Regions from separate parts of the Bacillus seohaeanensis genome, predicted to be linked through region 4. Evidence: riboswitches for the same ligand, from Rfam matches in the RefSeq annotation. Region 4 holds a riboswitch; each other region holds the start of a gene.
What was found. Region 4 has a riboswitch for S-adenosylmethionine ahead of ACFSUL_RS15685 (YezD family protein). Riboswitches for the same ligand answer to the same signal wherever they lie in the genome.

Region 1 (8,367 bases), on a different contig from region 4:
GTTAGAAATCCTAATATAATGGTTAGAAGCACACCAACTTGTTTAGGAAATCCTAGCTGTTCTTCAAACAGAGCACCTGCTCCTGATAGCATTACGGCCGTTACACCAAGGAGCATCCCCATCATTAAAATATTCATAAATTTAGAAAACCATTTTCCAAATAAGTATTCATTAAATTGCTCAAAGGATGTCGCTTTTATTTCGTGAGCTTTCATCATAATTTTAGAACCTAAATAAATAAACAAAAGGCCGCTGATTAGTATACCGATAAATCCGACAAAGCCAAAACGAGTGAAAAATTCGACAATCTCCCTCCCTGTGGCAAATCCGGCTCCGATAACTGTACCAACATATACAGCAGCTATTTGAAAAGAACCAGTAATTTTCTTCAGTTCTATCACCTCTTTTTTCCCTACTACTTCACCATATGTACAAGCAGGGGAAAACAGAAGTGGATTTTTCAAGTTCGATATGGGCCTTTCCCCACGCTGGTTGGGCGACCAGCTCTTTTCCCTACTTTATATCTACTACCTTTCACTTGATTTATTCCTCGTTCCCCTAACCACTTCCAGTAAATAAAAAAATGAGTGCTCCATATAAGAAGCACCCACTTTTACTAATAGGATAAGTCTTTAATCGACAATCCAACATTCTTGAGTAATTCGATTGCCTGATCTTTTTCTTCGATAGATAATACTGACATTAATTCATGTATTCTCTGTTCATGTGCTGGGAAAATGTCATCTATTAATGCTTTTCCACTTTCACTTATTTGTGCATACGTAACACGTCTATCTTTTGGACATGCAACCCTGTTAATCAATTTCTTTTTCTCTAACTTGTCTACTACATAAGTAATACTTCCGCTTGCTAGAAGAATTTTCCCACCAATTTTTTGAAGTGGCTGGTCTCCTTTATGATAAAGAAGTTCTAACACAGCAAACTCTGTAGGGTTCAAGCCTTTTTCCGCAATATGCTTGTTAATTTCTTCGTTTAGAGCTTTATAAGCCCTTGACAATACGATAAATAATTTTAAAGATTGTTTGACTTCTGTTTGTTCATTCATTGTTCATCATTCCTTTAATCGAACAAATATCTCAGTTTCAAATCATTATACAGAATTTTATATGAAAGTGTCAATCCTTATTTTGTAATAACCTTCCAGTTATGATTAACAGTCGCCTTTACCTCTTCATGCTTTAGAAAATAATTTGCTAGTAGCTCCGTCATATCAATCTGTATATCTTTTATTACTGGCTTATCCCAAAACATTTTATACTCTCCGCCACCACCCGCACGATAGTTATTCATCACAACATCATATTGTGCACTCTCTTCTATATCATTTCCTTGATACTGAAGTTTGGTAATTCTTTCGCCTATCGGCTTTGTTAGGTCAATAATATAATCAATTCCTTCCCACATATCATAATTGTAGTGCTGTGGCTTTGGAATGGAAAATTTAGGATTAACTTGTACAGAACCATCATCTGAAAGAAGGAAATAAGATGCCGACCGCTCTAGTGCTGCTCTTATATCCTGACCCATTAATCTAATAACGGTCAACGTGTTGGGATATACATAGTTTGAAACGATATCTCTCATTGTAACATGCTGAGGCAGTCCTAGACCTGCATTATTAAACAATGCTGTATTAGAAATATCAGCACCTGTTGATTCCATTTGAACCTTATTAATGAACTCGATCCACGGATGTTCTACAAGCCTTGCTTGCAGTGGACTGTCTATTTCCATATTTCCATTTATTTTACCGATTGGTTGATCAAGCCAGTGTTGTGTCGCATTCTCATACGATTGGACCAAGGATAACACTTCTTCATCACTTTCGAAGTTTGACAAATCAACGAGATCACTTGATTTTGAAATAATTATCCATTCACCACCCCTTTTTTTAAGTTGTAATGTAACATTTCCCACAAATTGTCCATTGTATCCAGGCTGCACAATTGTTACGCCGTTCACGCTACCAGTTAGTTGTCTATGCTGATGTCCTGTCAAAAGCACATCTATACCTTCTATCTCCTGACAAATACGATAGGCTTGATTTTCCCCTGTTTCTACTTCGGATGACTCTCCCGTTTGAAGGTCTCTTTCAAAACCTCCATGATACGAGACAATCATTACATCCGGTTGCTCTACTTCCCGAATATATCCAACCCACCTTTTGGTAGAAACTACCGCATCATAAAAATGGAGATCACTAATATGTTTAGGATTTTCCCAATTAGGTATATAATGCGTCGTTACTCCTAGTACAGCTACTTTTAAACCATCTGAAAAAGTTTTAATAAAATATGGAATACCAAAATAAGGTTCCTTTGTTGCTTTGTGAACGATATTTGCGGACAAGTACGGACAATTTGCTTGACTAGCAGCTGATTTTAATGGTCCTATCCCATAATTAAACTCATGATTTCCGACAACTGCTCCATCATATCCAATATTATTTAACACTGTTATCATCGGATTTGGTTTATGAGCTAAAAATTTCACATAATGATACGTTAATGGCGTTCCTTGAATAAGATCACCATTATCAATAACGAGTAGATTGTCCTTTTGTTCCCGCAATTCTTTTACGTAAGTAGAAACTTTCCCTAAACCTAATGGTGTCGTTTTTCTAGAACCATAAGATATAGGGAAGATATTACCGTGCACATCACTGGTTTCTACTATAGTTAATGTACTAAAAGCAGTTTTAGCCAAATTTTGTCCCTCCAAGTATAGCTATTACCTTTATGATAGCAAAAAAATCTTTGTAATGTTATCTCCATCACAATCATTTTGAACTCTGCCTAAAGGGATATCTTCAAGGGGAATTGATATTAAAGAAGTAATGTGTAAATAAATAGTTGGTATTTTTCTCTAATCTTCCTGTATAATCATAATTATTTAGTTATGATTTATCAAAATGTGAAATATGATTGAATGAGATAGATGAAAGGTATTGATAGAAATGAATGAAGTATTAATTGGAAGTACTCTGTCTGCACTTTCTACAGGAATTGGGGCTTTAATTATTTTATTTCTTCCTGGGTCGGTTACACATAGTTGGAGAGATATACTTCTTGCCTTCACTGCAGGGATCATGATGGCAGCCTCAATGCTTAGCCTGATCCCTGAAGCACTAACAAGCGGTGGATTACTTCCATTAGTCGTTGGGATTTTTCTTGGTGTGGCAATTCTGACTATTATGGAAAAAAATATCCCTCATATTGACCTCGAACACTCAAAAAATGGGATTGAGTTTGATGAAAAAGCAATGTTGATAATAGCTGCAATAACATTGCATAACATTCCAGAAGGCCTCTCAGTCGGGGTGAGTTACTCTGTTGAACAAAGCGACACTGGGAACCTAATTGCATTTGCTATTGGACTTCAGAATGCTCCAGAAGGTTTTTTAGTTGCTTTATTTTTAGTAAATCAGAAAATTAATCGCTTTAAAGCCTTTATTATTGCAACCTTGACTGGAGCAATTGAAATCGTTACAGGTCTACTAGGTTTTTACCTTACAACCTATGTTGACTTTTTAGTACCGTACGGACTCGCCTTTGCTGCTGGTGCAATGCTTTTTATTATATATAAGGAATTAATTCCTGAGAGTCATGGTGATGGAAATGAGCGGAAGGCTACCTACTCGTTTATCGTTGGAATATTATTTATGATTATGTTAATTGACATGTTTTAACGACTTGCTGTTGTAGTAATGCAACAGCTTTTTCTTTTGATATTTTAATAATGGGAAGCTTTGTATTCACTAATTGTTGGTGATGACTTCATTTCTTTACTGTTACTATTTAATTTTTGATATTGATCTAATAGCTTATCAAGCTGCTGACTATATAAAACTGTCTGCTTGTTCGTTAACCCATATTTTTTTCCAACCGTTATCATTTTTGATCGCTTTTTATTAATTAATATTAATAGGAAAATTTTCTTAATAGAAGAATACATGTTAGTTCCAAGACCCCTTTTTCATATAATGGATACGTTTGCACTGCTAAGAATCTACCTATATGATGACTACTTTGAAGTTGAAATACTAATTACTAGAGCATTATCCCAACTATTAACATAAAAGTAAATAGATTCGCAAAAATAGACAAAACAACAATGAATACTCGTTCATTTGACAAATTTTTCAGTACAAAAATAGAAGCGATTTGCCCGGATACGACAAGCTTTCTAAAAAAAAGACCTCGAGTCTCTAGACGCTAGAACTAGACATAGAGTACTCCCATAAAACTATTATTTACATACAAATTTTTATCTTTTCCAATAAAAAAAGGTCCGTCCCTCGTCGCTTTAACGCAGTGAGGGACGGACCTTTGACTTACTTTCTATTTAAATAATCCTAAATCTTTTATTCTATTGATTGCTTCTCTTAGTCTGTCTAAATCAGTCAATAAACCTACTCTTACATAGCCCTCTCCGTATTCTCCAAATCCAATTCCAGGTGCTACGACAACTTTTGCTTTTTCAAGTAAGTAGTCGGAAAATTCTACAGAGGTAAAGGAATCTGGGACCTTTAACCAAGCAAAAAACGACCCTTTAGGTGCTGTTACATCCCAACCAATTTCTTGTAGCCCTTCTATTAACACATTTCTGCGTTCTTCATATGTATCTCTAAGTTCCAAAACACATCTTTGCGAGTCTGTTAAAGCGGTAATAGCAGCATCTTGAACGGCACCGAAAATACTTACATATAAGTGATCCTGAAGTAAATTGATAGCCTCTATTACACTTTGATTCCCTACAGCAAAACCGACTCTCCACCCAGCCATATTATAGGTTTTAGATAGTGTGTAAATTTCTATACCAACATCCTTAGCACCTTCTGCTTGTAGAAAACTAATTGGCGTATTTCCATCAAAACCGATAGACCCGTAAGCAAAATCATGCACAACACAAATATCGTTTCGCTTCGCTAATTCAACTGTTTCTTCAAAAAATCTCTGCGAAGCAGTTGCTCCCGTTGGGTTATTTGGATAGTTTAAAAACATTAGTTTTGCTTTTTCCAATGTTTCTTTTTCTAAATCACTATACACAGGTAAAAAATGATGCTCTTCCTTCAACGGCATCGTTTCCATTTGCGCACCAGCGAGCGTAACACCTGACCAATAATCGGGATATCCTGGATCCGGGACAAGTACAGTATCCCCCCTGTCTAATAAACATAGTGGAAGTTCCACTAACCCTGCTTTACCACCGAAAAGTATTGCAACTTCCGTGTTAGGATTGACTTCTACTTCATACTCTCTCTTATAAAAGTTAGCTACAGCCTCTTTAAATTCTTGCTTTCCTCTAAATGGAGAATACTTGTGATTAACTGGAGAAGTTGCTGCCTCTTGCAAACTTTCGACAATATGCGAAGGGGTCGGTTGATCTGGATTTCCTTGTCCTAAATTAATAACATCATGCCCCTCTTCCGTAACTTTCTCCACTTTCGCTGCTAAAGATGCAAAAAATTGTTGAGGCAGAGACTTCAACAAATCTGATTGATTAAATGTTTTCATTTTTACCACCTGCCAGACGATTATTAATTTTTCTGTTTTACCTTTCACCAAAATCCCTTTCGAATGCGCGTAGGACAATTAACAATATTCTTAATTATTTTACTTTAAATTTCTAGTCACAAATGATATAACGGAAACGAAAGAATGTAAAGTAAAAATTTTTCGAAAATGATAACGAGGGGGAACTAATATGGGAATGAAGATTGCTATTGCACAAATAGATATTGCTTTTGGTGCACCAGACAAAAATAAAATTCATGTGCAAGAATGGCTAAAAAAGGCTAGCGAACAAGGAGCAGAGCTTGTCGTTCTTCCTGAGTTATGGACGACGGGGTATGATTTAACAAGAATCGACGAGATAAGTGACCTAGGAGGAGAAAATAGTATTAAATTTTTGAAGAAACTTGTAGCGGAACATCAAATTCATATTATCGGCGGATCCATTCCAGAAAAGACAAAAAACGGTGTAAAAAACACAATGATTACCATAAATAACCAAGGAGAACTAGTAAAAAAATATTCAAAACTACATCTTTTCAAGCTTATGGATGAGCACCACTATTTGTTACCAGGAGAAGAAGACGGGTTATTCACGCTCAACGACACGCAAATGGCAGGACTGATTTGCTATGATATCAGATTTCCAGAGTGGATTAGAAAACATGTAATAAATGGGGCAAGAGTAATTTTTGTTGTCGCTGAATGGCCACTAGCTAGGGTTGATCACTGGAGAACACTATTAAAAGCAAGAGCCATTGAAAACCAATGTTTTGTTATTGCCTGCAATAGGGTCGGTGCTGATCTAAATAATGAATTTGCAGGCCACTCTCTTATTATCGATCCATGGGGAGATATATTAGCTGAAGGTTCCGAACATGAGGAACTTATCCATGCAGAAATAGATTTCACAGAAGTAGAGAAAGTAAGAAAAAAGATACCTATTTTTCAAGATAGACGACCTTCCTTTTATTAAGCAGTAAAAGTTGACAATTAGAATAATTTGGGATATTATACATCTCAAGTAAAAATAAACAAACTAATATTTAACTCTTATCAAGAGCTGGCGGAGGGATTTGGCCCTATGATGCCCAGCAACCGACCGTAATACCGTTGTAAAACGGGGCGAACTACTCGCCTGGCATAGTCCACAGTAAGGCACGGTGCTAATTCCAACAGGAAGGATACTTTCTGGCAGATAAGAGGTGAGAAGCATATTGAACTTCAAGCCTCTTTCATCAGAAAGAGGCTTTTCTATGTGCACAAACCCACAATTGAAAAGCCTCCTATATAAAATACATATGCAAGTAAAGGAGTTATATCATGACACAAACACATACTATCCCGGAATCCCTAGCGTGGCATGAAGATCATTTAACTATTTTAAATCAACAAAAACTTCCTAATATAGAATACCTTCACCTTTATAAGATAGAGGACTTTTATGAAGCAATCGCATTATCAAAAGTGAACGAAGCTCCTGCAATGGAAATTACAGCAGCTTACGGCTTAGCGCTTGCTGCCAATGCTGTTGACACAGAAGACCCTCAAGAATTCGTAAAATATTTTCAAAGTTATAAAGACTATTTGGCATCTTCACGGCCTACTTCTGAAAACATATCCAGGGCTTTAAACAGGTTAGAAAAGATGGTGAGAAGAGCTACCTCCATTAACGAAGCAAAAACAGACCTATTGCACACAGCAATTCGTATTCATATTGAAGTTGAAGAATCATACAGGGAAATTTCATCAGGTCAATAAATAATGCCTACTCTCTCTAAAAGTAAATTTTCCGATTAACTTCCTCGCTCTAATTCAAATGAAGTCTTGAAAAGTTCTTGAAAATAAGGCGATAGTTGGGTATTCTAATAAAACAATCCTCAACTTAAAGGTGTGGTTATCATGCGAATTAATAAATATATTAGCGAGTCTGGAAAATCATCTAGACGCGGTGCAGATAAATTAATTAGTGAAGGAAGAGTCACGATAAACGGAAAAGTTGCAAAAATAGGTGCCCAAGTCGAGCCTGGGGACGATGTCCAAGTAAGTGGGAACCCAATCCGGATGGCAAGAAATAATGTCTATATTGCCTTAAATAAACCTGTAGGCATTACCAGCACAACGGAGAAAAATGTTAAGGGAAATATTGTTGATTTAGTCAATCATCCATTAAGAATATATAATATTGGACGATTAGATAAAGATTCAGACGGCTTAATACTCCTCACGAACGATGGAGATATTGTAAACGAAATTTTGCGTGCCGAAAATAAGCATGAAAAAGAGTATATTGTTTCAGTAGATAAACCGATCACTCCTGAATTCTTAAAGGCGATGTCAGAGGGAGTAAAAATATTAGGTACAAAAACACTTCCTTGCGAAGTAATACAGTTATCAAAATTTGATTTTCAGATCACTTTAACACAGGGGTTAAATCGCCAAATTCGCCGTATGTGTGCTGAGCTAGGATACGACGTTTATAGACTGCAACGAACCCGAATCATGAATATTCATTTAGGAAACCTTCCCCTTGGACAGTGGAGAGATTTATCAAAGAAAGAACGCAATCAATTATTTAAAGAGCTAAACTACGAGCCAAAAGAGTGGTAAAAAAGAGGATTTAATCGTTAGCTGATTGGCTTGTAGTCAAAAGGGCTAAGCATATTTTAAATATGCTTAGCCCTTTACTTTTTACCAAAAAAGAGTAACTGAAAAACGATACTCTATTCTACTTTTTTTCCAAACTAAGCAGTATTTCTTTTTTATCCACCTGTTTCCCTGCGTAACCTGTAAGCTTTTTGTTTTTCCCTATAACCCGGTGGCATGGAATAAT
Region 2 (8,367 bases), on a different contig from region 4:
ATGCTTTGCTGCTATATGATTAAGCATCGGCTCGTTAAGTAATTTTCCTCGAGCGATTGGCGACCACGCCTCTACAGCAATATTCTGTGATGTACAATAGTCCCTTAACCCTTCTTGTGTTAATCGTGGATGCAATTCCACTTGGTTTAGAACAGGTTTTTCATTACTATCGCTTAGCAAATCTTCTAGGTGATGCTGTTTAAAATTACTTACCCCGATAGATTTTACCAATCCTTCATCATGAATTCGTTCTAAAGCTTTCCATGTTTCTTTATATTTGTCTTTCACTGGCCAATGAATTAAATACAGGTCAAGATACTCCATATCTAATTTTTTTAAACTTTCTTCAAACGCTTTTAATGTTGCATCATATCCTTGATCCGTGTTCCACACCTTTGAAGTGATGAATAAATCTTTTCTTGCAATTGAAGATTCTTTCGCTGCCTTCCCAACACTTTCTTCATTTTGATAAAAAGATGCAGTATCAATGGAACGGTAACCGTATTCGATGGCAGTCTTCACAGATTGAACGGTCTCTTCCGGATTTTCCATTTTATAGACACCTAAACCTACGTACGGAATTTCCTTTCCATTATGTAACGTGAATGTACTTTGAAGATTTTTCAACATATTTTCCCCTCCTCTCCTTTATTTTACAAACTTTCAGAATATATTACCAATAAGTTGAGGGATTCTTAAAAATTGGGTACTTTGACTTAAAAAATCCCTTCTCTGCTTTTATCTTAGTAGAGAAGGGATTTTTTAAAGAATGGCGGTTTTCGTAAAGTTTGTTGCTTTCCACTACGGGCAGGATTTATAAGTGAAAACAACAATCTATGAGAAAAGAGCCTAAAGAATAAATTGATTTTCATAACGACTAATAAAATATAATTGATGCAACGGTCTTGTCATCGCAACATATTGAAGTTTAATATCCAATTCATTCTCCTCGTTATAAGTTTCGTCAATTGCAGCAATCATGACTACATCAAACTCTAACCCTTTAGATAAGTAGGAGGGGACAATGACAAGTTGATCTTTCGGAATCGATTCCTGTTCTTGAAGGAGTTTCACTTTTATTGTTAAGCACTTCTCTAACGCTTTTGCAATTTTCCGGCAGTCCTTCATACTCTTTCCTATCACCGCGAAGGTTTGAAAATCTTTTGTCTTGCCCTCCTCTACTATTCTTTCCACTTTTTCTACTAATTGTTCTATTGTAGAAACAATGAAGGAAGTAGGTTTTTCACCGTGCCTTACAACGGGATTGACTTTCGGAAATGTGTACGGCAGCTTTTTTAGTAGATTATTTGCTTCATCCATAATCTCAATTGTCGTCCGGTAGCTTTTCTGCAATTCTGTGTAGGTTGCACGTGGGAATACCTCCTTAAAAATAGGCTCCCAAGAAGAAAGTCCTCGATAGGAATGGATCCCTTGTGCCAGGTCTCCAACTAATGTGAACATATCCGTTTCTAACGCACGTTTTAAGGAATAGAGCTGCAAGTAACTATAGTCCTGTGCTTCATCTATTACGACATTTTTTGCTTTGTAAAACTTGTCTATTCCAAAAAGGGCCGTTTGCAAATATAAAAGGGCGGCTAAATCCTCTACCTCATACCGTTTTTTTGAAAGAATGTTTAATGAGTATTTGGAGAGTTGTTCTGCTTTCACTCGCGATAAGTCTCCTCCTGAATACTCTACTAATTTTTCTGAAGAAGTAAAAAGTTCTTTATAATATTGATACAAATTTTTCTTCTCAAATTGCTTCATATATTGAGTGACACTCGTACTGATTGCTTTCTTCATTGCGGATAATCGCTCTGTTTTTTTATCTAGTGCCTTTGAAATATACTGTTTTCTATTTGGTGCTTTTGTATGTTGATAGAGTGCTTTTTCAATTTTTTCATCAAAAAAATCCTCTACCTTCTTTATCATTTGCGTTTTATTGGACCGAACATAGCTTTGAAGAAGACCCTTCAGTTTTTCCAACCTTCTAAACAAAGGGAGATATGTGTATTCCTCTGTAAGTAGTTTCGTAAATTTCTTAGCAGAAAATAGCTTATATTTATCTACCATAAAGTCCTTTTTAGGGTAAAACCGCTGTTCAATTTCTTCCAAATAGCAGTCTAATATTTTTCTGAAAGTCTTTGACCCTTTAAAGCCTGAAATCCATGAAGCCTCTTTGACATCATTCGTATCTTTTTCAATTAATTGAATAAGCTTATTATCTTCTACCAACTTTAGTTTCTTCTCAAGACATGTCATAACATAATCTGTAAAAGTCGTTTGTCTCACTTTTTCTACACCAAGCTCCGGCAATGCTTCCGAAATGTAATCAATAAATAACTTACTTGGAGCGAGGATCATCAATTGTCTCGGATCAAAATATTGTTTGTAGTTGTAAATAAAGTAGGAAATACGATGCAATGCAATCGTTGTTTTCCCACTACCTGCTGCCCCTTGAACAATAATCGGTCTGTTCAAATCAGCACGGATAATCCTATTTTGTTCTTCTTGAATCGTAGAAATAATTTCAGTCAAACGGTTACTGGAGCTTTTGGCTAAAGAATCTTGCAATAGTTCATCGGTCGTCGTCAAATCGATATCGCGTATTTCCTCAAGCTCCCCCTCTTCTATCATGTACTGTCTTTTTAAGGAAAGGTCCCCTTCGTATACTTCATCTTCTGCTTCATAAGAGACTTCCCCAATACGACCTTCATAGTAGAGGTTAGCAATCGGTGACCGCCAATCAACAATAATTTGTTCTTGATTTTCACGCTGGTAAAGTGATGTTTTTCCAATATAATGCTTTTCAGGTTGACTTGAATCGGTTCCTTTAAAATCGATTCTTGCAAAATAGGGTTTTCTTCGAGCCTTCTTTAATGACTCTAATTCTTCTTTTGACATGTCAAAGAAGCTGGCATTCGTTAAAATATCAATGTAGGCTGCACTAGACTCCAACCAATCAACGTCGCCAAATGCTTTTTCCATATTATCTTTGAATTTTTCTTTGCTGGATTCGGATGTTTCAATGACAACATCGATATACCGCTTCGTGAACTCTAACCGATCTTTTTCTGTTAAGAAGTCTGGATGTGGATGGATTTGCTTCGTCATACTTTTCTCCTTTCAAAAATGAAGTTAGCCGCGTTGGAGAAGTCTGACAAAATTATGTAGGCGTTGGGAGCAGAAATTTATATTATCAGAAAACTAACAACAATTCAACTTGTTTTTTTCGTACTTATTTATTGGGTTACTAAACCGTTTTCGCTATAATCAAAGTGGGCTTATATATTAAATAATAAAGGAGATTCTTATTATGAAGATTGCGGTTTTAAGCGGAAGTTCACGACCAAATGGTAACACAGAAACATTAGCATTACTTGCAGTTGAAAAACGTAATTATAAGCTTTTTAATTTAAAGGATTATCATATCAATCCTATAAATGATTTACGACATGACCCGAATGGCTTCCAACCTGTTGATGATGATTACGAAGAACTAATTAAGGAATTGCTTGAATACGATGTTTGGGTATATGCAACCCCTATCTATTGGTACGGAATGTCTGGCGTTATGAAAAACTTTATTGATCGATGGTCACAATTTCTTCGGGACCCACAATTACAGTTCAAAGAAAAAATGAGTCAGAAAAAAGCATATGTCGTAATTTGTGGTGGCGACCAAGCTAAAGTAAAAGGTCTACCACTTATTATGCAATTTAAATACATTTTTGATTTTGTCGGAACGGAATTTGGCGGATACGTTATTGGTCAAGCAAGTAAACCGGAAGATATCCATAAGGACGCACACGCATTAGAGCAAGCTAAATCTTTATTAGAGGTGTAAAACAATGAAACGATCGCCCATTTCATATTTTAGAATTTCAGGATTTATCGAAGGGATCTCTCTATTAATCTTATTATTTATCGCCATGCCACTGAAATATTTTGCTGGATTACCAGAAGTAGTGACAGTTGTCGGTTCGCTACACGGATTCTTCTTTGTTCTCTATATCCTTATTACTGGCTTTACAACATTAAAGGTCAAATGGCATCTTGGTTGGCCAATCGCAGCCGTCATCGTTGCCTTTATTCCATTCGGAAACTTTATCCTAGACTGGAGATTAAAAAAGACAGAACTAGCTTAAAAGAAAAGTGGTAGCGGCTTGGTCAGCTCCGACTAGCATAAGACGAGCATCCAGAAAAGGCGCTTTTTGCCTTTTTGGGGATGCTTGACTTATGACCTCGAGGAGCTAGCCGCTGGAACTAGACAAAGAAAAGTGATAGCGGCTCGGTCAGCTCCGACAAGCATAAGACGATCATCCCAAAAAGGCGCTTTTTGCCTTTTGGGGGTGCTTGGCTTATGACCTCGAGGAGCTAGCCGCTAGAACTAGACAAAGAAAAGTGGTAGCGGCTCGTCCTGAGGTGACAAGCTATTTTGAACCAGATCCTTCTATCTATATCCTATAACTGCAAAACCATACAAATAAGCCACTATCCATCCAAGGACAGTGGCTTTTATTTACATTTAACCTGTACTAACTATTTACCTTAGCTTTTCCACGGACTTTTTCCAGTTGACTGCCAAGATACTTTGCTAATTCCTGCATGCCAAACTTCCCGTATTTTTCTTCTGCTTCACTATTGTAGTTTGTGTTCGTATTAATATCATACGTAAATATTTCGCCCTCTTCATTGCGGATAAATTCAATTCCCGCAACCTTAACGCCATTATTTTTTAAGAAATTCTCATATTGAGAGATAATACCTTCTGAAAAGTCAGCAATAATTTGGAACTTCGGTTGCTCTTGCTGTTCCCCTACAGGACAAAATAGATCGTCAATTCGGCATGCGTCCGCTGGGCAAAGCTCAAATCCTTCCGATGTATCTACCCTTACTGCATATACAAACTTCCCACCAACAAATTCACAGCGAGTAATAGATGAATCGGGTGAAGTAATATACTCCTGAATGAGCGTTGTTCCGTCTACCGGTTCTTCAAATTCTGGTCCATTCACATACTGTTCTAAAGCTTCAATAGAATGGAACAACTGAACACCTAATCCTTTTCCAGCGCGATTATGCTTTGTAATAAAGGAAGGTTTATTCAATTTTTTTGCCGCTTCAATTATTTGTTCTTTCCCAACTGCTGCCAGTGTCTTAGGAGTTTTAATTCCTGCAGCCTCTAAAGCCATATATTGCTTCACTTTACTTAATTCTAATTTAAGTGCATCTGTTCCATTAATAACAAGACGGTTGTGTTGCTCTAACCAAGTAAGCACAGAATCCGTCAGCTCCGGTGAGTACCTATTCCCGCGTGTATGAGAAGAAGCACTCATTCTATTGTAAAATACTCCTTCAGGAGGTTTCTCATTTAAGTCGACGATCCCCTGTCCTAAAAACCACTCTTCATACGGTAATCCCTCTTCATCTAATCGTTTAGTAAGATGATTTGTCCATTCATTATTTTCATGGATAACATATATTTTACTCATAGCTTAAACCCCGTTTTATTTAAGATTTTTTCTCTGTAATGATAAAAGAAGGCTGTTTTCGTAAAGTTTATTGTTTGTGGGAAATGGACCGTTCCTTTCCACTCCCATTCACTCTGTGTTTTCAACTATTGTTAAAAGCAACACTCTTTTAGAAAACAGCCAAAAAGAAAAGCAGTTTTTAAAATTGCGATTCTTTAATTACTTACGACAGCGCGTTTAGCTTCAACTAGTGGCATAACGTCTCGTGAGAAACGTTCCATCTCTTCCAATTGAGGAGAAAATTGAAGAAGTAATAAATCAATTCCTGCACGTTCGTAAGCAATGATTTTATCTGCTACTTGTTCTGGTGTTCCAATTAGATTCGGACGTAAACCACGATTGGAAACAGAATAATCATAAAGCTTTACTTGCTGTTCTAATTGTGACTTTCCAACGAAGTCTTTATACCCTGAATAGGCGCTAGATTCTTTCACATCGGTAATACGATCAATCTCTGCTTGTGCTTCTTCTTCCGTATCGCGGCAAACAACATAGGCAGCCATACCAAATGATTGGAATGGTGTTTTTCCAGCCTGCTCGCGTCGTTCCTTCATATCCTTTACTTTTGTTTCTATTTCTTCTACCGTTCCCCCATGCATAACATACGCATCACATTTTTCTACAATTGTTTGCTTTCCTCTTGGACTTTCACCACCTGCATATAAAACAGGATTTGGCTTTTGAATTGGTTTAGGTGATAGATGAGCATTCTCTGCATTATAAAACTTTCCATTATAAGAAAACTGTTCTTCTTCCCATAGACCTTTTAAAACATCAATAAATTCCTCTGTACGGTCATAGCGCTCGTCATGTTCCGTAAATGCACCACCATATTGGCGTGCTTCTCCTTCCCACCAAGCAGAAACAACATTAAGTGTAAAACGACCATTACTTATATTATCAATATTCGCAGCCATTTTAGCCGTCACTGCTGGATTATGAAAAGCGGGACGGACTGCTGCCATGATTTCGATTTTCTCTGTAACTGCTGCAAGTGCCGCAGCCGTAGACCATGCTTCTAATGATGGACTCTCTGGTCCTTTTATATCATTAAGATACAATTCGGCAATCAGCGTCGTATCATATCCCCATTTTTCTGCTGATTGGATTACTTCTTTTGCGTATTCGAAAGTTGGTGGCATTTTCTCGTCTTCTACATTCCTTAACCACCCACCAAATATTGGTAACCAAAATCCGTATTTCATATTTAACTCATCTCCCTAAATTAACTAAGTGGTGAAACAATGAGGTAATTTTTAATAAATGGTATTAAAAAAACCTCTTCAGATAAGAAGAAGTTTGTTAGTATCCTCTCTTATCTTTCAGAACCAAATGCTCTGCTGGAATTAGCACCAATCTATTACTATTGGTTGCTGGGCTTCATCGGGCCAGTCCCTCTGCCTCTCTCGATAAGAATATTCAGTTATTTTCTTTCTTAGTAATCCTACTATAGAAGTTGGTTTTATGTCAAATATAAAGTAAAGCTTTAGTAAGTGCGGAATTTTTTCTTTATTTACATGCAAGAAAGCGCTCTTTAAGAAGCGCTAATTTCTGGTAGTTGTTGATCAATATTTTTAAAACGATTAGATCCTCCAAATAATACTTTTATAATGACTCCTGTGCAGCACTGCTTATAATAGAAAACCTGCTTCCTACTTAGGACAAAAGTTAATACAAAACATTTGATTATTCATTGAACATATTACTTGACTTAAATAAAAGGGGAAATTATAGTTGTCATTGTTTTCTACTTACAAAGGGAAACTTAGAAGTAACATACAAAAATATAGTATATTTATTCTCATGGCACTACGCGATCATTATCAAGTTGACACGTAGCTGTTGTGAACTTTACAACTAGGAGGTTACCATAATGACTGATTTTTTTAATATAGCAAGAGAAAGACGTTCTACAAAAGTGTACGACCCTAACTTAGAAATTCCTCGTGAAGAACTTCTAGAAATTCTTGAAGTTGCCGGAAGAGCTCCCTCTGCTTGGAATCTGCAGCATTGGCAGTTTTTAGTTTTTGATAATAAAGAATTACAACAAAGACTTCTACCAATCACTTTTAATCAACAACAATTTGCTGATGCTTCTGCAGTTGTAGCAATCTTAGGTGACCTTGAAGCGAACAAAAATACGGACAAAGTCTTTGACCCTTCCATTGAAAGAGGCGAAATGACTCCAGAGTTAAAAGAAATTTTAAGAGGACAAATTGAGGGTGCCTACAGACGTAAAGAATACCCAAGAGATGCAGCTTTCTTAAATGCTTCATTAGCTGCTATGCAACTTATGCTTGCAGCGAAAGCAAAAGGCTGGGATTCATGCCCTGTCGGTGGATTTGACCCAGCTAAATTAATGGAAGAATTCAATGTATCTGATCGGTATATACCGGTTATGCTTATTACGATTGGGAAACCGTTAAAAGAAGCACGTAAAACAGATCGTCTTGACATCCATGATTTAATTACTTGGGCGAAATAAAGTAAAACTTCAATCAGTAAGTTTTTTCCATCTCTACTGACAGTTAGTTGAACCAATTTGGCATTTACGGGGTAATTATTCTAACTTAAAAAGCTACATTGTAGAGCACAATGCTCTACAATGTAGCTTTTTTATATTTGTTCATTATATTTCTCCATTAATTAGCGAGTCACTCCCTTTATTTTTAAAATCAAACAAGGAAACATACATATTTCAAACATTTTAACCTTAAGATTGTTGCTTTTAACAACGTTTAAAAGCATAGAGCGAATCGGAATGGTCCATTACCCACAAACAAAAAATTTTACGAAAACAAACCTTCAAGAAAAATGTAATGGTATAAAAAAT
Region 3 (8,367 bases), on a different contig from region 4:
TGGAAACGGACATGATACACTTTTCCTCGCGCAGATTGTTGGAGAAAATGGACGTGTGTATGGCTTTGATATTCAAAGAGAAGCAGTAGAGAACACCCACGAACGTCTCATTACACATGAACTAGCAGACCGTGTTACATTGTTCCAACAAGGGCATGAAACGCTGATGAATGCTATTCCTCCAGTACATCATGGAAAAATTATGGGAGCAATTTTTAATTTAGGTTATTTACCTGGTGGAGACAAACATATTGTCACAAGACCAAAAACAACTATCTCGGCCATTGAACAGCTGTTAGAAATGATGGGGCCAGAAGGAATCCTTGTGCTTGTTATTTACCATGGTCACCGTGAGGGAGCGGTAGAACGTGATTATATTATCCGTTATGTGGAAAAGCTGGATCAAAACTATGTACATGTATTACGATATCAATTCATGAATCAACAAAACAATCCACCATTTATCATTGCGTTGGAAAAAAGGTAAAAATGAGGGACGGACCTGTGGAAAGGTCCGTCCCTCATTACGTTAAACTATTAAAGTAATTCATTTGCGATTAGTTCGAAGGTTTTTCGTTTGTCTTGGATGTCGTAAGTAATGGATACAAGCATAATCTCATTTGTTTGGTATTTTTCACTTAGGTGAAGCAACTGTTCTTTTACCTCTTTAGGTGTTCCGACAACCATTCGTTTTCTGTTTTCTTTAACCCTCGCTAATTCAAAACTGCTATATTTATACGCCGCCGCTTTTTCCGGGCTTGGTGTTCCATGGGATTCCATTCCTTGTTCAATCATCAGCAGTGAAAGATCGATGCTAGATGCAATCCGTTCCGCTTCTTCATTGGTTTCTGCACAAATAACAAAAACAGCAAACATATTATGCGGCTCTTTCAAGCTAGCAGATGGAACAAAATTGTTTATGTAAGCCTCCGTATACTGCGGTCCACCTTCTCCATTAATAAATTGGGCGAAAGTATAGGGTAAACCTTTTTGTGCAGCAAGCATCGCACTTGAAGGACTTGAACCAAGAAGCCATAGTTCCGGCACAGTCTTAATCATCGGGGAAGCCTTTAATCCGTAGAACCGATGGCTTTCTGGAAGGGAATCCGTTAAATAATAAATTAATTCATCAATTTGCTCTGGATAGCGATGCACATCCCTTTTCTTCCCATCGTGTAGTGCCATTGTTGCTCGAGGCATCCCTCCAGGTGCTCTTCCCAATCCTAAATCGATTCGGTTTGGGTGCAAAGCCTCTAGTAAACGGAAATTTTCCGCAACCTTGTAGGAACTATAGTGCGGTAGCATTACACCGCCAGATCCTACACGAATTTTTGATGTATGAGCAGCTAGGTGAGTAATGAGAATTTCCGGCGAAGAACCGGCCAAACTGTAAGTGTCATGATGTTCTGACACCCAAAACCGCTCATATCCAAGACTTTCAACAAATTGAGCTAACTCTACTGTATTTTTCAATGCTTCTTCAGGGTTCATTCCTTCAGAGATTGGTGATTGATCTAACACACTTAGTTTAATTGTCATAGGAACATTCCTTTCCATACTTACCATACAAAAGTGAACAAATATGCATCTGTTGTGTATTATTATCTTTTTTTGGAAAAAGAATGTCCAATAACATGCTTAAAAGTAATGGCTATCTTTTAACTACGCTGTTTTCGCAAAGCTTATTGTTTATGGTTTATGACCAATGGACTGTCCTTTTCCGTTCTAATCCACTCTATATTTTTAACCGTTGTTAAAAGCAACAATCCTTTAGAAAACAGCCTTTGACTAAGAAAGAGGTGGTATCCAATGAAAATCAGACAACAAAGAAAGTGGAAGTAAGTCGGTATTTACCGCTTCTCCAATAAAAAAGACTCACTTCCTTTTTATATTCGAGAAATGAGTCTGTCCTTATGAAGTTTTCCGCCAATTCTGCCATTTTCGATAAAGTCTTCCATTCAAATAAAAAAACCTTGTTATCCAGCCAGCTTCTCCAATAAATTCTTTTGAAAATTTGTGAACCTTTTGTTGCTTCCAAGCCTTTTCATCCGATAAGTAAACACCGATAAGTCCTTTATTAATGAGGCGATGAAAATTTGCATGAGGTAGCTCATTAGTAAATTCATCTGCTTTTACTAAAAAATATAGCAAGCGATCCTTGAGCTGTTGCTCATCTTCATAGTAAGAACAAAAATTCAAATCTCCTTCTAATGAATCCTCTTCTTGATCGATAAAATAATCTAGAAGAATGTGTAACCCTTGAATATAAGGGAAATAACCTTGCTTTATTTTATCAGCATAGGAAGCTTGAAAATCATTCCTAAATGCATAGGAAACAATACAAAAAATTCCTAAAGTTGATCCAGAACAAGCAGAGAATTCATACCAGCCCATTGGTGGTAGAGTATCTTTGTACTGGGAATACCATTTTTGTAGCCGCGGTACCCTTTCTTCTACTTGGACATGTTTATGTATTTGTAGATCACAATAGTATTGGCACAATTCTAATAAATGTTCTCTTACGTTTTCATATTGCTGCATTTTTCTTAATGCAAACTGGCAGGTACGTACTAATTCGACTAAATACCCTCCATCATCCTGATCATTACGCAATGCATAATAATTCTTAGGAACCGCCTCTATTGTCAAAGAATCCAACATTGATTGATGCAACAGAGTAAAATCAGATGGGTCTAAAGAGGTGCTTCTGTCACAAAGGTTGTCCAAATAATCACTAATGGTCTGGTATGCAACAATAAAACGAATTACCTCATCTTTATGTTCAAGCGCAAGCAGTGCCATAATAGAACCTCCTTCACAATGGAAGGTTTTATCTTTTATACTTCCTGCTGCTTGTTTCCTTAGTTCTGGATTAGGAATACAATCTGCTTTTTGTCTCCAATAGTTCAATTCTCTATGCACGACAGGAAAAACCTTTCGATACACTTTAGGCATTAATGAGAACGGATGACCCGGAATAGACAACTACCTCACCTCACTTACACGATATAACCTATTGTTTTTAATCTACTTTCTACAAATGCTTTCGAGTATTCAAATATTTCTTCGCGTTCCGGCTCATTAAAAATCTCATGGTAACACTTAGGCCATTCTTTATAATGCATTTCTGATATGTTCAATTCGTTAAACCACTTTTTCACTGCAGTTTTATCGACAATCTTGTCATCACCTGCTTGCATAACCAACAAAGGTATATCAGGCATCTTTTTTGTATTGGTTAAAGCCAGCTTCGTAGCTTGGACAAGCTCGCGATACCAACGAACCGATACTTTTGTAATATATAACGTATCATTGCTATCTATTTCTCGAACATCGGCATTTCTTGTCGCCATATCAACTGTCAAACCAGATGGGAATTTTACCGTTGGTGCAACTTTGTTAAGTCCAATCGACAACAAGTCCATAGCCTTAGAAGGAGTGTGAAGCATTCCTAAACACGGGGAAGACAAAACAACACCAGCAAGATTTATATGTGTCTCCTGCAAAAGTCTTGTAGCTATAAGTCCTCCCATACTATGCCCAAGCAAGAAAACTGGGAGTTCAAATTGGTAAGCAGCTTGAATCCAATCTTTTACTTCTATAATGTATTCATCAAAACTGTCAACATGACCTCTTGCAGAACGTGAGGTCATCCCTTGGCCAGGTAGGTCTCCCATAATGACATGATATCCAGATGAACGCCACATTTCAATGAGCCAGCCATATCGCCCATGATGTTCCATTGCCCCGTGTACAATTACGATAACTGCTTTCGCCTCTTGATCCGTTTCCCACTTCCACATGGCATTTCCTCCTTTTTTCTACTGTTAAAGCTTTTCCATTGACCAAGCCGCTTCCACTTTTATTTATCTAGTTACAGCGGCTAGACCCTCGAGATCATAAGGCAATCATCCCATAAAGGCAAACACCGCCTTTCCGGGATGCCCGCCTTATGCTTGTCGGGTCTGACCAAGCCGCTTCCACTTTTATTATTCTATTATACTCTATTATCTGCTAACATTAATTATAATAAAAATCACAGAAAGAGGTAGTATTATGCTCTATTCTTATTATGACAAAAAACCTAAAATTGCAGACAGTGTATTTGTAGCTGATTATGTAACGATAACTGGTGATGTTGAAATAGATGAATATTCAAGCATCTGGTTTAACACTGTTATTCGCGGAGATGTCGCTCCTACGAAAATTGGTAAAAAGGTCAATATACAAGATAACTCCATTTTACACCAAAGTCCCAATAATCCTCTTATCCTTGAAGATGAAGTAACAGTCGGGCATGGGGTTATTTTACATAGCTGTAAAATTAGAAAAAAAGCTCTTATTGGTATGGGTTCTATTATACTGGACAACGCCGAAATTGGTGAAGGCGCTTTTATCGGAGCAGGTAGCTTAGTACCACAAGGGAAAGTGATACCACCTAACACACTTGCCTTTGGTCGCCCCGCTAAAGTAGTAAGGGAACTTAACAAACATGATATTAGCGAGCTGAATCGGATTTCTCGAGAATATGCTGAAAAAGGCCAATACTATAAAAACAGCACCCCAGTGGAATAATAACCGATACCATTGTAATACCCTTTCCAGTGAAATTTTAGTCATAAAGTCTGCTATAGTACAAAAATTCCGTTTCAAATAAAGGAAAACTTCCATTAATGAGAGTTTTATTTCCCGTTAATGCAGGATAAATAGAAAAGAAAGGAGACAGTAGAGTTTACATTACTCATACTGTCTCCTTTCTTAATTAATATAATTATTTTGCTGCTTCTGCTTTTAAACTCTCAGCCTTGTCCGTACGTTCCCAAGGGAGGTCAACATCCGTTCTGCCAAAGTGGCCGTAAGCAGCCGTTTGTTTATAAATTGGACGGCGAAGGTCAAGCATCTTAATAATTCCAGCTGGACGAAGATCAAAGTTGTTGCGAACAACTTCAACTAGAACATCTTCTGACACCGCACCTGTTCCGAATGTATCAATGGAAATGGAAACTGGTTGCGCAACACCAATTGCATAAGCCAATTGCACTTCACATTTTTCTGCTAATTCAGCGGCAACGATATTTTTTGCCACATAACGGGCAGCGTATGCAGCGGAACGGTCTACTTTCGTTGCATCCTTACCAGAGAATGCACCACCACCGTGGCGGGCATATCCACCGTATGTATCTACGATGATTTTACGTCCTGTTAAACCAGCATCTCCTTGAGGTCCACCGATAACAAACCTTCCTGTTGGATTGATGAAGTATTTTGTTTCACTATCAATAAGTCCTTTTGGAACTACAGGATCAATAACAAATTCCTTCAAATTACGTTGAATTTGTTCTAATGAAACTTCAGGATGATGTTGTGTTGAAATAACAATTGTGTCAATACGAACAGGCTTATCATTTTCATCATACTCTACTGTAACTTGTGTTTTTCCATCTGGACGTAGATACGGAAGAATTTCTTCTTTGCGTACCTCTGTTAAGCGGCGAGCAATTTTATGTGCTAAAGATATAGGTAGAGGCATAAGTTCTTTTGTTTCGTTACATGCAAAGCCAAACATTAATCCTTGGTCACCAGCACCAATTGCATCAATTTCTTCATCTGTCATTTGACCTTCACGAGCTTCAAGAGCTTGGTCAACTCCTGCAGCAATGTCAGCAGATTGCTCATCAATAGATGTTAAAACTGCACATGTATCGGCATCAAAACCGTATTTGGCACGAGTATAGCCAATTCCGCGAATCGTTTCACGAACAGTCTTCGGAATATCTACGTACGTGTTAGTTGTAATTTCACCTGATACTAATACAAGGCCTGTTGTAACAGATGTTTCACACGCAACACGTGCATTAGGATCTTTTTGTAAAATAGCATCAAGAATTGAATCAGAAATTTGGTCACAAATTTTATCTGGGTGTCCTTCTGTAACAGACTCAGATGTAAACAGTCGTCTTTTAGTAGACATTAAGGTTCCTCCTTAAGTAGGTAATCGTTAGGATTCCTAACCGATAATTGGATACGGTACTCATTCCCTAAATAGTATGAAGTAAACAGGAGCTTTTTATAAAATAAAACTTAAAAATGACAGTTTTACATGATTATTTTGCTTTGTCTTTCATCCTATAATTGCTAATAGGTCAAGGGGAAAGGGAATTATTAAAATTTCTAGTAAAATAGAAAAAACCTTTCCCTTAAAAGTAGAGGAAAGGTTTCACTACATAGCCGAGCCTTTCACTCTTATCGTTCAAGGTAAAAAACCTTGCCTCAGTTTAGCACCTTCGCTCGGAAATGATACTGGAGCAGGTTGCTGGGTTTCATAGGGTCTGCTTCCCTCCACCAGCTCGGGATAAGAGTATCCGTTCAAGGTACAATAATAACTTCTTTGTCAACACGTGTCAATAAATATATAAATAAGATTAGTCGTTTATACTAACGAAAATAATCAGTTACCGTTTCTAAAATAGACTAATTCATCCAAAACAATTACGAAACGATAAAAAAGGTTTTTTTATAATATGAACAGTACTTCTATAGTAGTAAAATTTTAGAATTCTCCATATTATAATTGGTTTTGATTAATAAAATTCACAAACAACTTCTTCATATAGCAGGAAATAAGGCAATTCTCTAAGATTCTTTCACATTAATTGTGACAAAAATATAACATATTATAAAAATAAATAAATAGTATAGACTAATAAGTTGATTGTGTTATACTAATTATCAAGAAAACAAAGGGTAAGGTTTTAATTCCAAGTGTAATTGATCTTTCTTAATTATTTCTTAAACATTATCTTCACTAGGGTAAAAACCTTAAATAATGATAAAAGGAAGGGTTCGAATGAATTCAGTGAGTATGTCTAATGAATTAATGGAATTACTAAACGGTCAAAATATTCAACATCAGCTTTCGGTCCCACGATTGGTGGAAAAAGTATTAAATCGCAATGAAGGCGTATTAACTTCTTCTGGTGCTGTTCGTGCCGAGACTGGTAAATATACAGGGCGTTCGCCTAAAGATAAATTTATTGTAGAAGAACCCTCAACAAAAGAAAAAATTGATTGGGGTTCTGTTAATCAACCAATCTCTCAAGAATCTTTTGATAAACTACATGACAAAGTAATCCAATATTTAAAAGAAAAAGACGAGGTTTTCGTTTTCAAAGGTTTTGCAGGAGCAGATCACAAACACAGAATGCCTCTTCAAGTGATAAACGAATACGCTTGGCATAACCTTTTCGCTCATCAATTGTTTATTCGTCCGAATGAAGATGAATTGGTGGATCATAAATCAGCGTTTACAATTATATCAGCTCCAAACTTTAAAGCTGATCCAGCAGTAGACGGTACCCATTCTGAAACATTCATCATTGTTTCATTTGAACGACGGGTTGTTTTAATTGGTGGAACAGAGTATGCAGGGGAAATGAAGAAGTCCATTTTCTCGGTTATGAATTATATGCTCCCTGAATCTGATATCCTTCCAATGCATTGTTCAGCAAATGTTGGTCGTGAAGGTGACGTCGCTCTTTTCTTCGGGTTGTCTGGTACAGGTAAAACAACACTATCAGCTGATCCCAACCGCCGATTAATTGGTGACGATGAGCATGGTTGGTCACCAAATGGCGTTTTTAATATTGAAGGTGGCTGTTACGCAAAATGTATTGGTTTAACAAGGGAGAAGGAACCACAAATCTATGATGCTATCCGATTTGGTTCTGTTCTTGAAAATGTTGTCCTAGATGAAGAAAGCAGAACACCTGATTATGAAGATAATTCCTTAACTGAAAATACTCGCGCTGCCTACCCGATTCAAGCAATTGACAATATTATTGTTCCTAGTATTGCCGGGCATCCAAATACAATTATTTTTCTAACAGCCGATGCATTTGGAGTATTGCCTCCAATAAGCAAATTAACGAAAGAACAAGCAATGTACCACTTCTTAAGTGGGTATACATCTAAACTTGCTGGTACAGAACGCGGAGTTACATCACCAGAAGCAACGTTCTCTACTTGCTTTGGTTCTCCATTCCTTCCACTTCCTGCAACACGCTATGCAGAGATGCTTGGAAAGAAAATTGATGAACATAACGCACAAGTCTTCCTTGTTAACACAGGTTGGACTGGAGGAGAATATGGTGTTGGAAACCGTATGAAACTCTCCTTTACTCGCGCAATGGTTCAAGCAGCATTGGAAGGTGAATTAAGTAACGTAGAGACAGTAAAGGATGACGTCTTCGGTCTCGATATCCCTGTACATGTTCCTGGTGTACCTGATGAAGTTTTACAACCACGTAAAACTTGGTCTGACGAAAATGCTTACGAAAGCAAAGCAAAAGAACTTGCACATAAGTTCAA
Region 4 (8,367 bases):
TTCATATTGTGCAAAGAGGGGAAACGCTTTGGAATATATCTCAAATTTATGGTGCTCCCGTTGAAACAATTCGTGCAGTGAATGGTTTACCAACTATAGACCGACTTACCCCAGGCCTTAGTCTTTATATACCCGATCAACATCTTTCAATGAGATATTATAAAATTAAAGCGGGTGACACTATTAATAAGTTAGCTCAACAATTTAATACATCCCCATTTCAACTATACGATGCGAACCCAGGACTAAATCCGTCCCAACTTACAGTAGGCAGTGTACTAGTCATTCCATCTCCAAATAAAAATGTATTGAAAACACTCGGTTTTATCGTTCCGAATCCAGGCGTATCGTATACTTCAACCCTTGAGGGAATAGCTAATAATCTAACGTATATTGCAGTTGCAGCCTATTCATTCACAGAAGAGGGATACGTCTACATACAAACTGATGACGATAATATTCTTTCAGCAAGTAAACAATGGGATGTTACACCGCTGCTCATGGTTAGAAATTACACGGATGAAGATTTTAATCCAGAATTAATTGGTAATGTGCTAAAGGAACCCGTATTTAGACGTAATTTTATTGATAGTCTCTTACATTTTATTATGGAGAAGGGGTATGGTGGCGTCAGTATTGATTTTGAATTTATTCCACCTCTACAAAGAGCAAACTTTGTTGTTTTCTTATATGAATTAAAACAACGATTAGGTTCATTACTTCTTCATGTTAATGTTCATGCTAAGACAGAAGACATACCTTCAAACCCAATTATTGGTGCTTATGACTATGAAGAAATTGGGAACGTCGCTGACATAGTCGCTGTTATGACAATTGATTATGGCTATCCTACTGGTCCTCCAAACCCGATTTCACCAATCTGGTGGATGGAACAAGTAATAAGGTTTGCTACAAGCTTAATTGATCCTAACAAACTACAAGTTTCTTTCCCTCTGTACGGGTATGATTGGAAGGTACCAGAAAATACAACGTCTGCTCGCTCTGTATTAAATGCGCAAAATTTAGCTATTCAATCGGGAAGCATTATTCAATACGATACTAATGCTGCTTCACCTTTTTATCACTATTGGAAAGCAGGTGAAAACCATATCGTCTGGTTTGAAGACATTCGAAGTTTTCAAGAAAAATACAAGTTACTAGATATATATAACCTACTTGGAACCACCTATTGGCAAATAAGTTTACCTTTTCCGCAAAATTGGCGGTTTGTCTCAGAGAATCTTATTATCAGTAAAGAATAATGACAAAGGGTCTCATCTTTTGGTAGGAGAGGTAGGGGCATTTCCATCCTTTTAAAACGGTCTTTTTGTTATTTTAATCACAACAAAAAGGAAAGCCGAATTACTCAAGGCTTTCCTTTGTCTATTTTATAAAATATAAAAAATGCAACAGCTTATCCGCGTCTTCCGCCTCTACCGCCTCGTTTTGTTTCAGTACTACGTTTGAGAGTAGATAAATTTTCTTCACTAGTTTTTAAGAAACGAGCCATTTTATCTTCAAAACTTTCCTTTGGTTTGAAATTACTTTTTGAACGGAAGTCCTTGGAATTTCTAGTATCTCTTCCCTGACGTTGCGGGCGTTGAGAATAAGAAGAGGTTCGTCCTTCAGGTTTATCTATAGCTTTTTTAATGGACAAGGCCGTTTTTCCGTCTTTCTCACTAATCACTTTTACTTCAATTTGATCTCCGATTTTGAGATGGTCATTGACGTCTTTTACATAGCTGTCCGCTACTTCACTAATATGCACAAGACCTGTTGTGCCTCCAGGTAATTCTACGAATGCTCCAAAATTAGTGATGCCTGTTACTTTACCTTGTACCTTACTGCCTACTTCGATTGACAAAAAAAGTTCCCCCTAAAGTATTGTTAAAAACAACTCATTATAACAAATAAAAAAAACAATATCAATTGGAGTGTGTTAACACTACATATTAAAGTATCGACTACTTTCAGTCCTTTTTTCATCAGCATCTAAACGCATACTCAATAGTCGAGCGCTAACGATATGAGTATGTTACATGTTTGCTATTCTCTAACATGTAATCCATGCTGAGAAATTTTTGCTTTTAACTCATCGAGCGTAACTTGGGAGGAATGAAAGTCGATTTTTACCTCCCCATCCTCTACATCGACGAGTGCGCGGTCTACCCCATCTATTCCAGATAGAATCGTTTCTAATGTCCTTATACATTCTTCATTAGTAGCTTCCTTTACATAGAACGTTGTATTATCCAAAAACTTTTCCTCCTTTTAAGTAACATAACTACCATTATTAATACCCTCTAGACAAAAAGTTATCCTAATGTAGAGGATTTTTTTGGTATTTGGAGAATAGGAATGTAAACACATCTTACAGGAGGTTTTTTCGATTGTGGAAAAAAGAATTAACAAATATATTAGGCATTCAATATCCCATTCTTCAAGCACCAATGGCAGGGGGGATAACAACTTCAGAACTAGTTTCAGCTGTATCGGATAATGGAGGGCTAGGGATGGTTGGAGCTGGTTATATGACGCCTTCACAGCTCCAGAATCAAATAAAAGACATCAAGAAACGAACACAACGAAAATTTGCCGTAAACCTGTTCGTTCCAAATGAGTTTTACTGTACAGAAAAGGAGATGCTAGATGGTTACAAGTTATTAGAACCTTATCGCTCATTATTTTCATTAGAAACATATAACCCTGAGGTTATGCCTGGAGAAAAGGCAAGAAAAATGTTTCATGATCAAATCAATGTTCTTATTGAAGAGAGAGTTTCTATCGTTTCTTTTACTTTCGGACTTCCACCCAAAGAAATTCTCACCTTATTAAAAGAACAGGGAATAACGATTATTGGCACTGCTACAACCGTACAAGAGGCTGTATTTAATGAAAAAATGGGTGTCGATGCTATTGTTGCGCAAGGAAGTGAAGCTGGAGGTCATCGCGGGAGTTTTCAGGAAAATGAGGATAGTGGAATGATTGGTTTAATGTCTTTAATTCCACAAATAGCTGACAGTGTGACTATTCCAGTAATTGCAGCAGGCGGAATAATGGATGGAAGGGGAATAGCTGCTTCTGTATGTTTAGGTGCAGAGGGCGTACAGATGGGGACAGCTTTTTTAACTTGTCATGAAAGTGGTGCTCATCCCATCCACAAAGAAGCAATTCTAAATTCATCGGAAGAAAACACAACGATGACGAAAGCATTTTCAGGAAAATGGGCAAGAGGAATTAATAATAAATTTATAAAAGACTTTCAAGACAAACAGCATTTCTTGCCGCCGTTTCCTGTTCAAAATACGTTAACAAAAGAAATAAGGAGTGCTTCCAAAGCAAGAAATAATCCAGAGTATATGTCGCTTTGGTCTGGACAAAGTCCTCAGCTTGCTAAAAAACTTTCCGTTCCAGAATTGATGGAAGAATTAATTCGTGAGTCAGAAAAGTTGTTAAATAAGTAAAAAAGGTAGTAGCCGTGTAAGTGGGAAATACTTATACGACTACTATTTTTTTGTCTGCTCCAAGTACTCTGAACGCAGAGTTATGATGCTTATATACCCACTTTTATCCATTAGCACATTGTGAAAACCCTTCCAAAATAGTAAAATAGAACCTTTTTTAAAATATTTAATTCCTATCGAAAAACTCGGGTTGACTTTTTACTGAATTGTGTGTAAAATTTGGAAACATAACAGTCATACTTATCCAGAGAGGCGGAGGGAACTGGCCCTGCGAAGCCCGGCAACCTGCTAAAAGCAAGGTGCTACATCCAGCAAAATGGTAACCATTTTGGAAGATAAGTTAGGAATATTTTATCCTACAGTCTTTCCAAATGGGAAGGTTTTTTTATTTTACATGGTTAGGAGGACTGCAGGAATGACTGACAACAACTTCCAGGAAGCAATTGACAGACTAGAAAAGATGCTCGAGCCAATGAAATACGGATCTATCACGCTCGTTATCCAAGATGGAAAGATTATTCAACTAGAAAAGAATGAAAAATTACGTTTAAAGTAACTTGCTGACTAGAGAAACTAGAGGCGGTTTTAATCGAAGGAGATAGTACTCTTTCGTTTAAAACTGCCTCTTTTTTATTGTCTAGTTCCATCGGCTAGAGGCAAGCCACTTTCACATTTCGGTTTGTCTAGTGCTATTGGCTAGAGGCCTTTGCTGAAAAAAGGAAGTAGGAAGGAGGTTCTGGGGTATGATTACCTATCAATCAAGCGATATTGAAAAAAACTTTTTAACAGATAACGAAACGAAGGGTGCTCTTGACGTTTTAGAATGGGCCTACTCTTCGTATAAATCAGAAGATATTATTTATGCATGTAGTTTTGGAATAGAGGGAATCGTTTTAATCGATTTAATTTCTCGTGTCAAACAGGATGCATCGATATTTTTCTTAGATACCAATGTTCATTTTCAAGAAACGTACGATGTTATTGAAAAAGTAAAAAAACGATATCCAACATTATCGATTAAATTAGTAGAACCAAAGATTTCTCTGCAAGAACAAGAAAAACAATACGGAAAAGAATTATGGAAAAGTGATCCGAATCAATGCTGTCACCTTCGAAAAGTAGTTCCATTACAGGACATTTTATCAACCAAAGAAGCATGGATTTCTGGATTAAGAAGAGAACAATCTCCAACAAGACAAAATACTAATTTTGTTAATCGGGACCATAAGTTCAAAAATATAAAAATTTGCCCACTTATTCACTGGACATGGAAAGATATTTGGCGCTATGCGCATCGTAAAGACCTTGATTATAACGTCTTGCATGATAAAGGATATCCAAGTATTGGATGTTCCCATTGCACGGTTCCTGCCATTAAAGAAGATGATTTTAGATCCGGTAGATGGCAAGGTCAAAGCAAGCTAGAATGCGGATTACATGAAGATGTAAGTGGCAGATAGTATGGTGTGGCTTGCGATTATCATTAGCTGTTTTTTTGCCATTAATATTGGGGCAAGCGGAGCAGCCGCCGCTATTGGCATTGCCTATGGGTCTGGAGCAATAAAAAAAGCTCGAGTCGCATTAATTGTTTGTGCTATAGCCATTTTTCTCGGTGCAACAATAGGCGGCGGAGAAGTAATAAAAACAATCGGAAAAGGAATCATTTCTACCGATTTACTGTCCATAAAAATTGTTGTCATTATATTACTTTCTTCTACTCTGTCACTGTTTTTGGCAAATCTTTTAGGTATTCCTTTATCAACTAGTGAAGTAACCGTCGGGGCAGTGGTCGGTGTAGGAGTTTCACTACAGAGCTTATATGTGCTGCAGTTGCTTCAAATTATTTCATTTTGGTTTATTGTTCCGGTTATTGCCTTTACTTTTGCTTATCTATTTAAAAGATTTTTCAAGAAATATGAACGACGGAAAAGCCATTGGGAAAAATCGGGATGGATAATGTGGCTTCTTGTTATTGCAGGATTTATTGAAGCATTTTCTGCAGGGATGAATAATGTAGCAAATGCTGTAGGGCCAATAGTTGGAGCGGGATACTGGTCCATTGAAGAAGGAAAATGGATAGGAGGAATATTTGTTGCTGTTGGGGTCCTCCTTCTTGGTTGGAGAGTACTCGAGACAAACGGTAAAAAAATAGTTTCTTTAAGTAAGATAGACGGTTTAATGATTTCTAGTACTGGTGGGGCTCTAGTAATTGTCTGTTCCATAGTTGGAGTACCGATACCAATGACACAAGTTACGACTTCTTCCATTCTAGGTGTCGGCCTAGCCAAAGACGGTACGACTGTTTTTAAAAAGAAAATTGTTCACCAAATTTTGCGGGTATGGCTCGTTTCACCATTTTTTTCTTTTCTATTGTCTCTGTTACTGGTGCAGGCATGGGTCTTTTCGAATTCACTAATGTGGGCAATCCTGCTTGCCGTGGCAGTGGCATCTATTTACAGACTGTTTCCATCAAAACAGAAAAAAGTTTATCAAGCTAAATAAAAATGAGAGAGGAGAAATATTTATGTCATTAAAACCACACGGAGGTATTTTAGTCAATCGTTTTAACCCAAGTGAAACAATTCAAGAAAACTGGAATTCTATTGAGTTAGATTCAATTGCATTAAGCGATCTTGAAATGATAGGAATAGGGGCGTTCAGTCCCCTAATAGGATTTTTAACGGAAAGTGACTACCGTTCTGTTGTTCAAAATATGAAACTAGCAGATGGAACGATCTGGTCGATTCCGGTTACATTGCCGATTGCAGAGGATCAAGCAGCTTCCATTCAAATCGGTGACAAGGTTAAATTAACAAATAAAGGAACAACATACGGCTTTATTGAAGTCGCAGACAAATTCACCCCTGACAAAGAGAAAGAAGCAGTTTCCGTTTATCAGACGGATGAGTGGGCACATCCCGGAGTCAAAAAACTTTTTGAACGAGGAGAAGTTTACTTAGGAGGTCCGATTACTCTTACAAAGAAAACAGAAAAACCGTTTCCGGCAGAATATTTAGAACCATCTGAGTCACGAGAATTTTTTGCAGAGAAAGGTTGGAAAACAATTGTTGGCTTCCAAACTAGAAACCCTGTTCATCGTGCACATGAATATATTCAAAAAACGGCATTAGAGACAGTTGATGGATTATTTCTGCACCCGCTCGTTGGGGAAACGAAAAAAGATGATATACCGGCACCAATTCGTATGAAAAGCTATAAAGTACTGCTTGATCACTATTATCCAAAAGATAGAGTAAGACTTGGTGTTTTTCCAGCTGCGATGCGATATGCTGGTCCGAAAGAAGCAGTTTTTCATGCGATTGTCCGTAAAAATTATGGTTGTACCCATATTATTATCGGTAGAGACCATGCCGGTGTAGGAAACTATTACGGTACATATGATGCACAGAAAATATTTAGCAACTTTCTTCCTGAAGAATTAGGGATTAAACCATTATTCTTTGAACACAGTTTTTATTGCAGTAAGTGTGAAAACATGGCATCGAAGAAGACTTGCCCACACGACGCAGCTGATCATGTCATTTTAAGTGGAACAAAAGTGAGGGAAAAGTTGAGAAATGGTGACCCGCTTCCTTCTACATTCAGCAGACCAGAAGTTGTAGATGTCCTTGTTGAAGGACTAAAACAGAAAGTAGGTGATGGAATTGGCTGAAAATATTATATGGCATGATGCATCCGTTTCAAAAATAGAAAGACGTCAGAAAAATAAACATCATAGCTTTGTTCTTTGGTTTACAGGATTGTCCGGTTCAGGGAAATCAACTGTTGCTAATGCAGTCGCAACAGAATTATATAATCGAAACACCGCTAATTATGTGTTGGATGGCGATAACATTCGTCATGGACTCAACAATGACTTAGGGTTTTCAGAAGAAGATCGCAAGGAAAATATTCGACGAATTGGAGAAGTTGCAAAATTATTTGTTGATTCTGGAACGATTGTTCTCACTGCATTTATTTCACCCTTTAAAGAAGATCGAAACACAGTCCGTCATCTACTGGAAAAAGAGGAATTTATAGAGGTGTATGTGGATTGCTCGTTAAAAGAATGTGAAAACAGGGATCCTAAAGGGCTTTATAAAAAAGCTCGAAATGGAGAAATTAAACAATTCACCGGTATTGACTCTCCATATGAGCAGCCAGTGAATCCGGAAATCACTATTAATACGGAGACTAGTAATTTACAAGAATGTGTGACTAGTATTTTGGAACATTTGGAGAAGAAGAATTGGATATAACGGAAAACGAGTTAGAAACAGACCAATTTAATGGAATACAGATTTAACTTTTGTTATATTTTGAATATATTAAATACTTAGTTTGTTGAAAGAATCAAATTAAAGAAATTTCTGTTTCCTTCAGAATAGGAAGACACGATATTAGATGAAGGGTCTTTTCGTAAAGAGTGTTACTTTTTAGCTGAAAACTAAATTGGACCTCTTGAATTTATTGGAGATACGGGCACTTGACTCCCCGCGGAAAGTAAGTGCTCGTAGCAGAAATCAATGGGGAAAATTTATAAGTGAAAATAACAATCTATGAGAAAAGAGCCTGGATAAAAAAATCAGAAAAGGAGCAGGATTTGTCCTTACTGAATAAAAAGGAGAAATTAAGATGGGAAAAGTTTATATAGTTGGGGCAGGTCCTGGTGATCCTGACCTTTTAACGATTAAAGCAATGAAATGTATTCAAGCATCGGATGTCATTCTTTATGACCGACTTATCAATAAGGAAATTTTACAATATGCAAGCCCTGGAACGGATCTTGTCTACTGTGGGAAACTTCCTAATTACCACACAATGAAACAAGAGACAATTAATAAATTTTTGGTAAAGTACGCGCAGCAAGGGAAGGCTGTTACGCGTCTAAAAGGAGGAGATC

Region 1: it holds a riboswitch for S-adenosylmethionine, as region 4 does, so the genes downstream of both, ACFSUL_RS03550 (hypothetical protein) here and ACFSUL_RS15685 (YezD family protein) in region 4, are expected to answer to the same signal.
Region 2: it holds a riboswitch for S-adenosylmethionine, as region 4 does, so the genes downstream of both, ACFSUL_RS19935 (LLM class flavin-dependent oxidoreductase) here and ACFSUL_RS15685 (YezD family protein) in region 4, are expected to answer to the same signal.
Region 3: it holds a riboswitch for S-adenosylmethionine, as region 4 does, so the genes downstream of both, metK (methionine adenosyltransferase) here and ACFSUL_RS15685 (YezD family protein) in region 4, are expected to answer to the same signal.

The regions. Positions count from the first base shown of each region.
Region 1 is NZ_JBHUMF010000008.1:116,651-125,017, reverse strand. It holds gene ACFSUL_RS03585 (YkvI family membrane protein) at 1-392, opposite strand, end outside; gene ACFSUL_RS03580 (MarR family winged helix-turn-helix transcriptional regulator) at 617-1,066, opposite strand; gene ACFSUL_RS03575 (bifunctional metallophosphatase/5'-nucleotidase) at 1,144-2,727, opposite strand; gene ACFSUL_RS03570 (ZIP family metal transporter) at 2,978-3,709, shown strand; gene ACFSUL_RS03565 (aspartyl-phosphate phosphatase Spo0E family protein) at 3,754-3,975, opposite strand; gene ACFSUL_RS03560 (pyridoxal phosphate-dependent aminotransferase) at 4,362-5,537, opposite strand; gene ACFSUL_RS03555 (carbon-nitrogen family hydrolase) at 5,728-6,510, shown strand; SAM riboswitch class I at 6,585-6,739, shown strand; gene ACFSUL_RS03550 (hypothetical protein) at 6,858-7,295, shown strand; gene rluF (23S rRNA pseudouridine(2604) synthase RluF) at 7,437-8,144, shown strand; gene ACFSUL_RS03540 (methylated-DNA--[protein]-cysteine S-methyltransferase) at 8,263-8,367, opposite strand, start outside.
Region 2 is NZ_JBHUMF010000033.1:19,582-27,948, forward strand. It holds gene ACFSUL_RS19910 (aldo/keto reductase) at 1-630, opposite strand, end outside; gene helD (RNA polymerase recycling motor HelD) at 850-3,114, opposite strand; gene ACFSUL_RS19920 (flavodoxin family protein) at 3,323-3,847, shown strand; gene ACFSUL_RS19925 (DUF3817 domain-containing protein) at 3,852-4,148, shown strand; gene ACFSUL_RS19930 (ATP-grasp domain-containing protein) at 4,539-5,495, opposite strand; gene ACFSUL_RS19935 (LLM class flavin-dependent oxidoreductase) at 5,690-6,739, opposite strand; SAM riboswitch class I at 6,847-6,950, opposite strand; gene ACFSUL_RS19940 (nitroreductase family protein) at 7,408-8,019, shown strand.
Region 3 is NZ_JBHUMF010000030.1:314,507-322,873, forward strand. It holds gene ACFSUL_RS13025 (class I SAM-dependent methyltransferase) at 1-487, shown strand, start outside; gene ACFSUL_RS13030 (LLM class flavin-dependent oxidoreductase) at 538-1,539, opposite strand; gene ACFSUL_RS13035 (tetraprenyl-beta-curcumene synthase family protein) at 1,912-2,985, opposite strand; gene ACFSUL_RS13040 (alpha/beta hydrolase) at 3,000-3,803, opposite strand; gene ACFSUL_RS13045 (gamma carbonic anhydrase) at 4,057-4,575, shown strand; gene metK (methionine adenosyltransferase) at 4,772-5,971, opposite strand; SAM riboswitch class I at 6,241-6,359, opposite strand; gene pckA (phosphoenolpyruvate carboxykinase (ATP)) at 6,848-8,367, shown strand, end outside.
Region 4 is NZ_JBHUMF010000031.1:467,713-476,079, forward strand. It holds gene ACFSUL_RS15665 (glycoside hydrolase family 18 protein) at 1-1,262, shown strand, start outside; gene ACFSUL_RS15670 (S1 domain-containing RNA-binding protein) at 1,415-1,864, opposite strand; gene ACFSUL_RS15675 (heavy-metal-associated domain-containing protein) at 2,047-2,256, opposite strand; gene ACFSUL_RS15680 (NAD(P)H-dependent flavin oxidoreductase) at 2,391-3,464, shown strand; SAM riboswitch class I at 3,702-3,806, shown strand; gene ACFSUL_RS15685 (YezD family protein) at 3,880-4,020, shown strand; gene ACFSUL_RS15690 (phosphoadenylyl-sulfate reductase) at 4,208-4,924, shown strand; gene ACFSUL_RS15695 (inorganic phosphate transporter) at 4,914-5,966, shown strand; gene sat (sulfate adenylyltransferase) at 5,989-7,137, shown strand; gene cysC (adenylyl-sulfate kinase) at 7,124-7,723, shown strand; gene cobA (uroporphyrinogen-III C-methyltransferase) at 8,100-8,367, shown strand, end outside.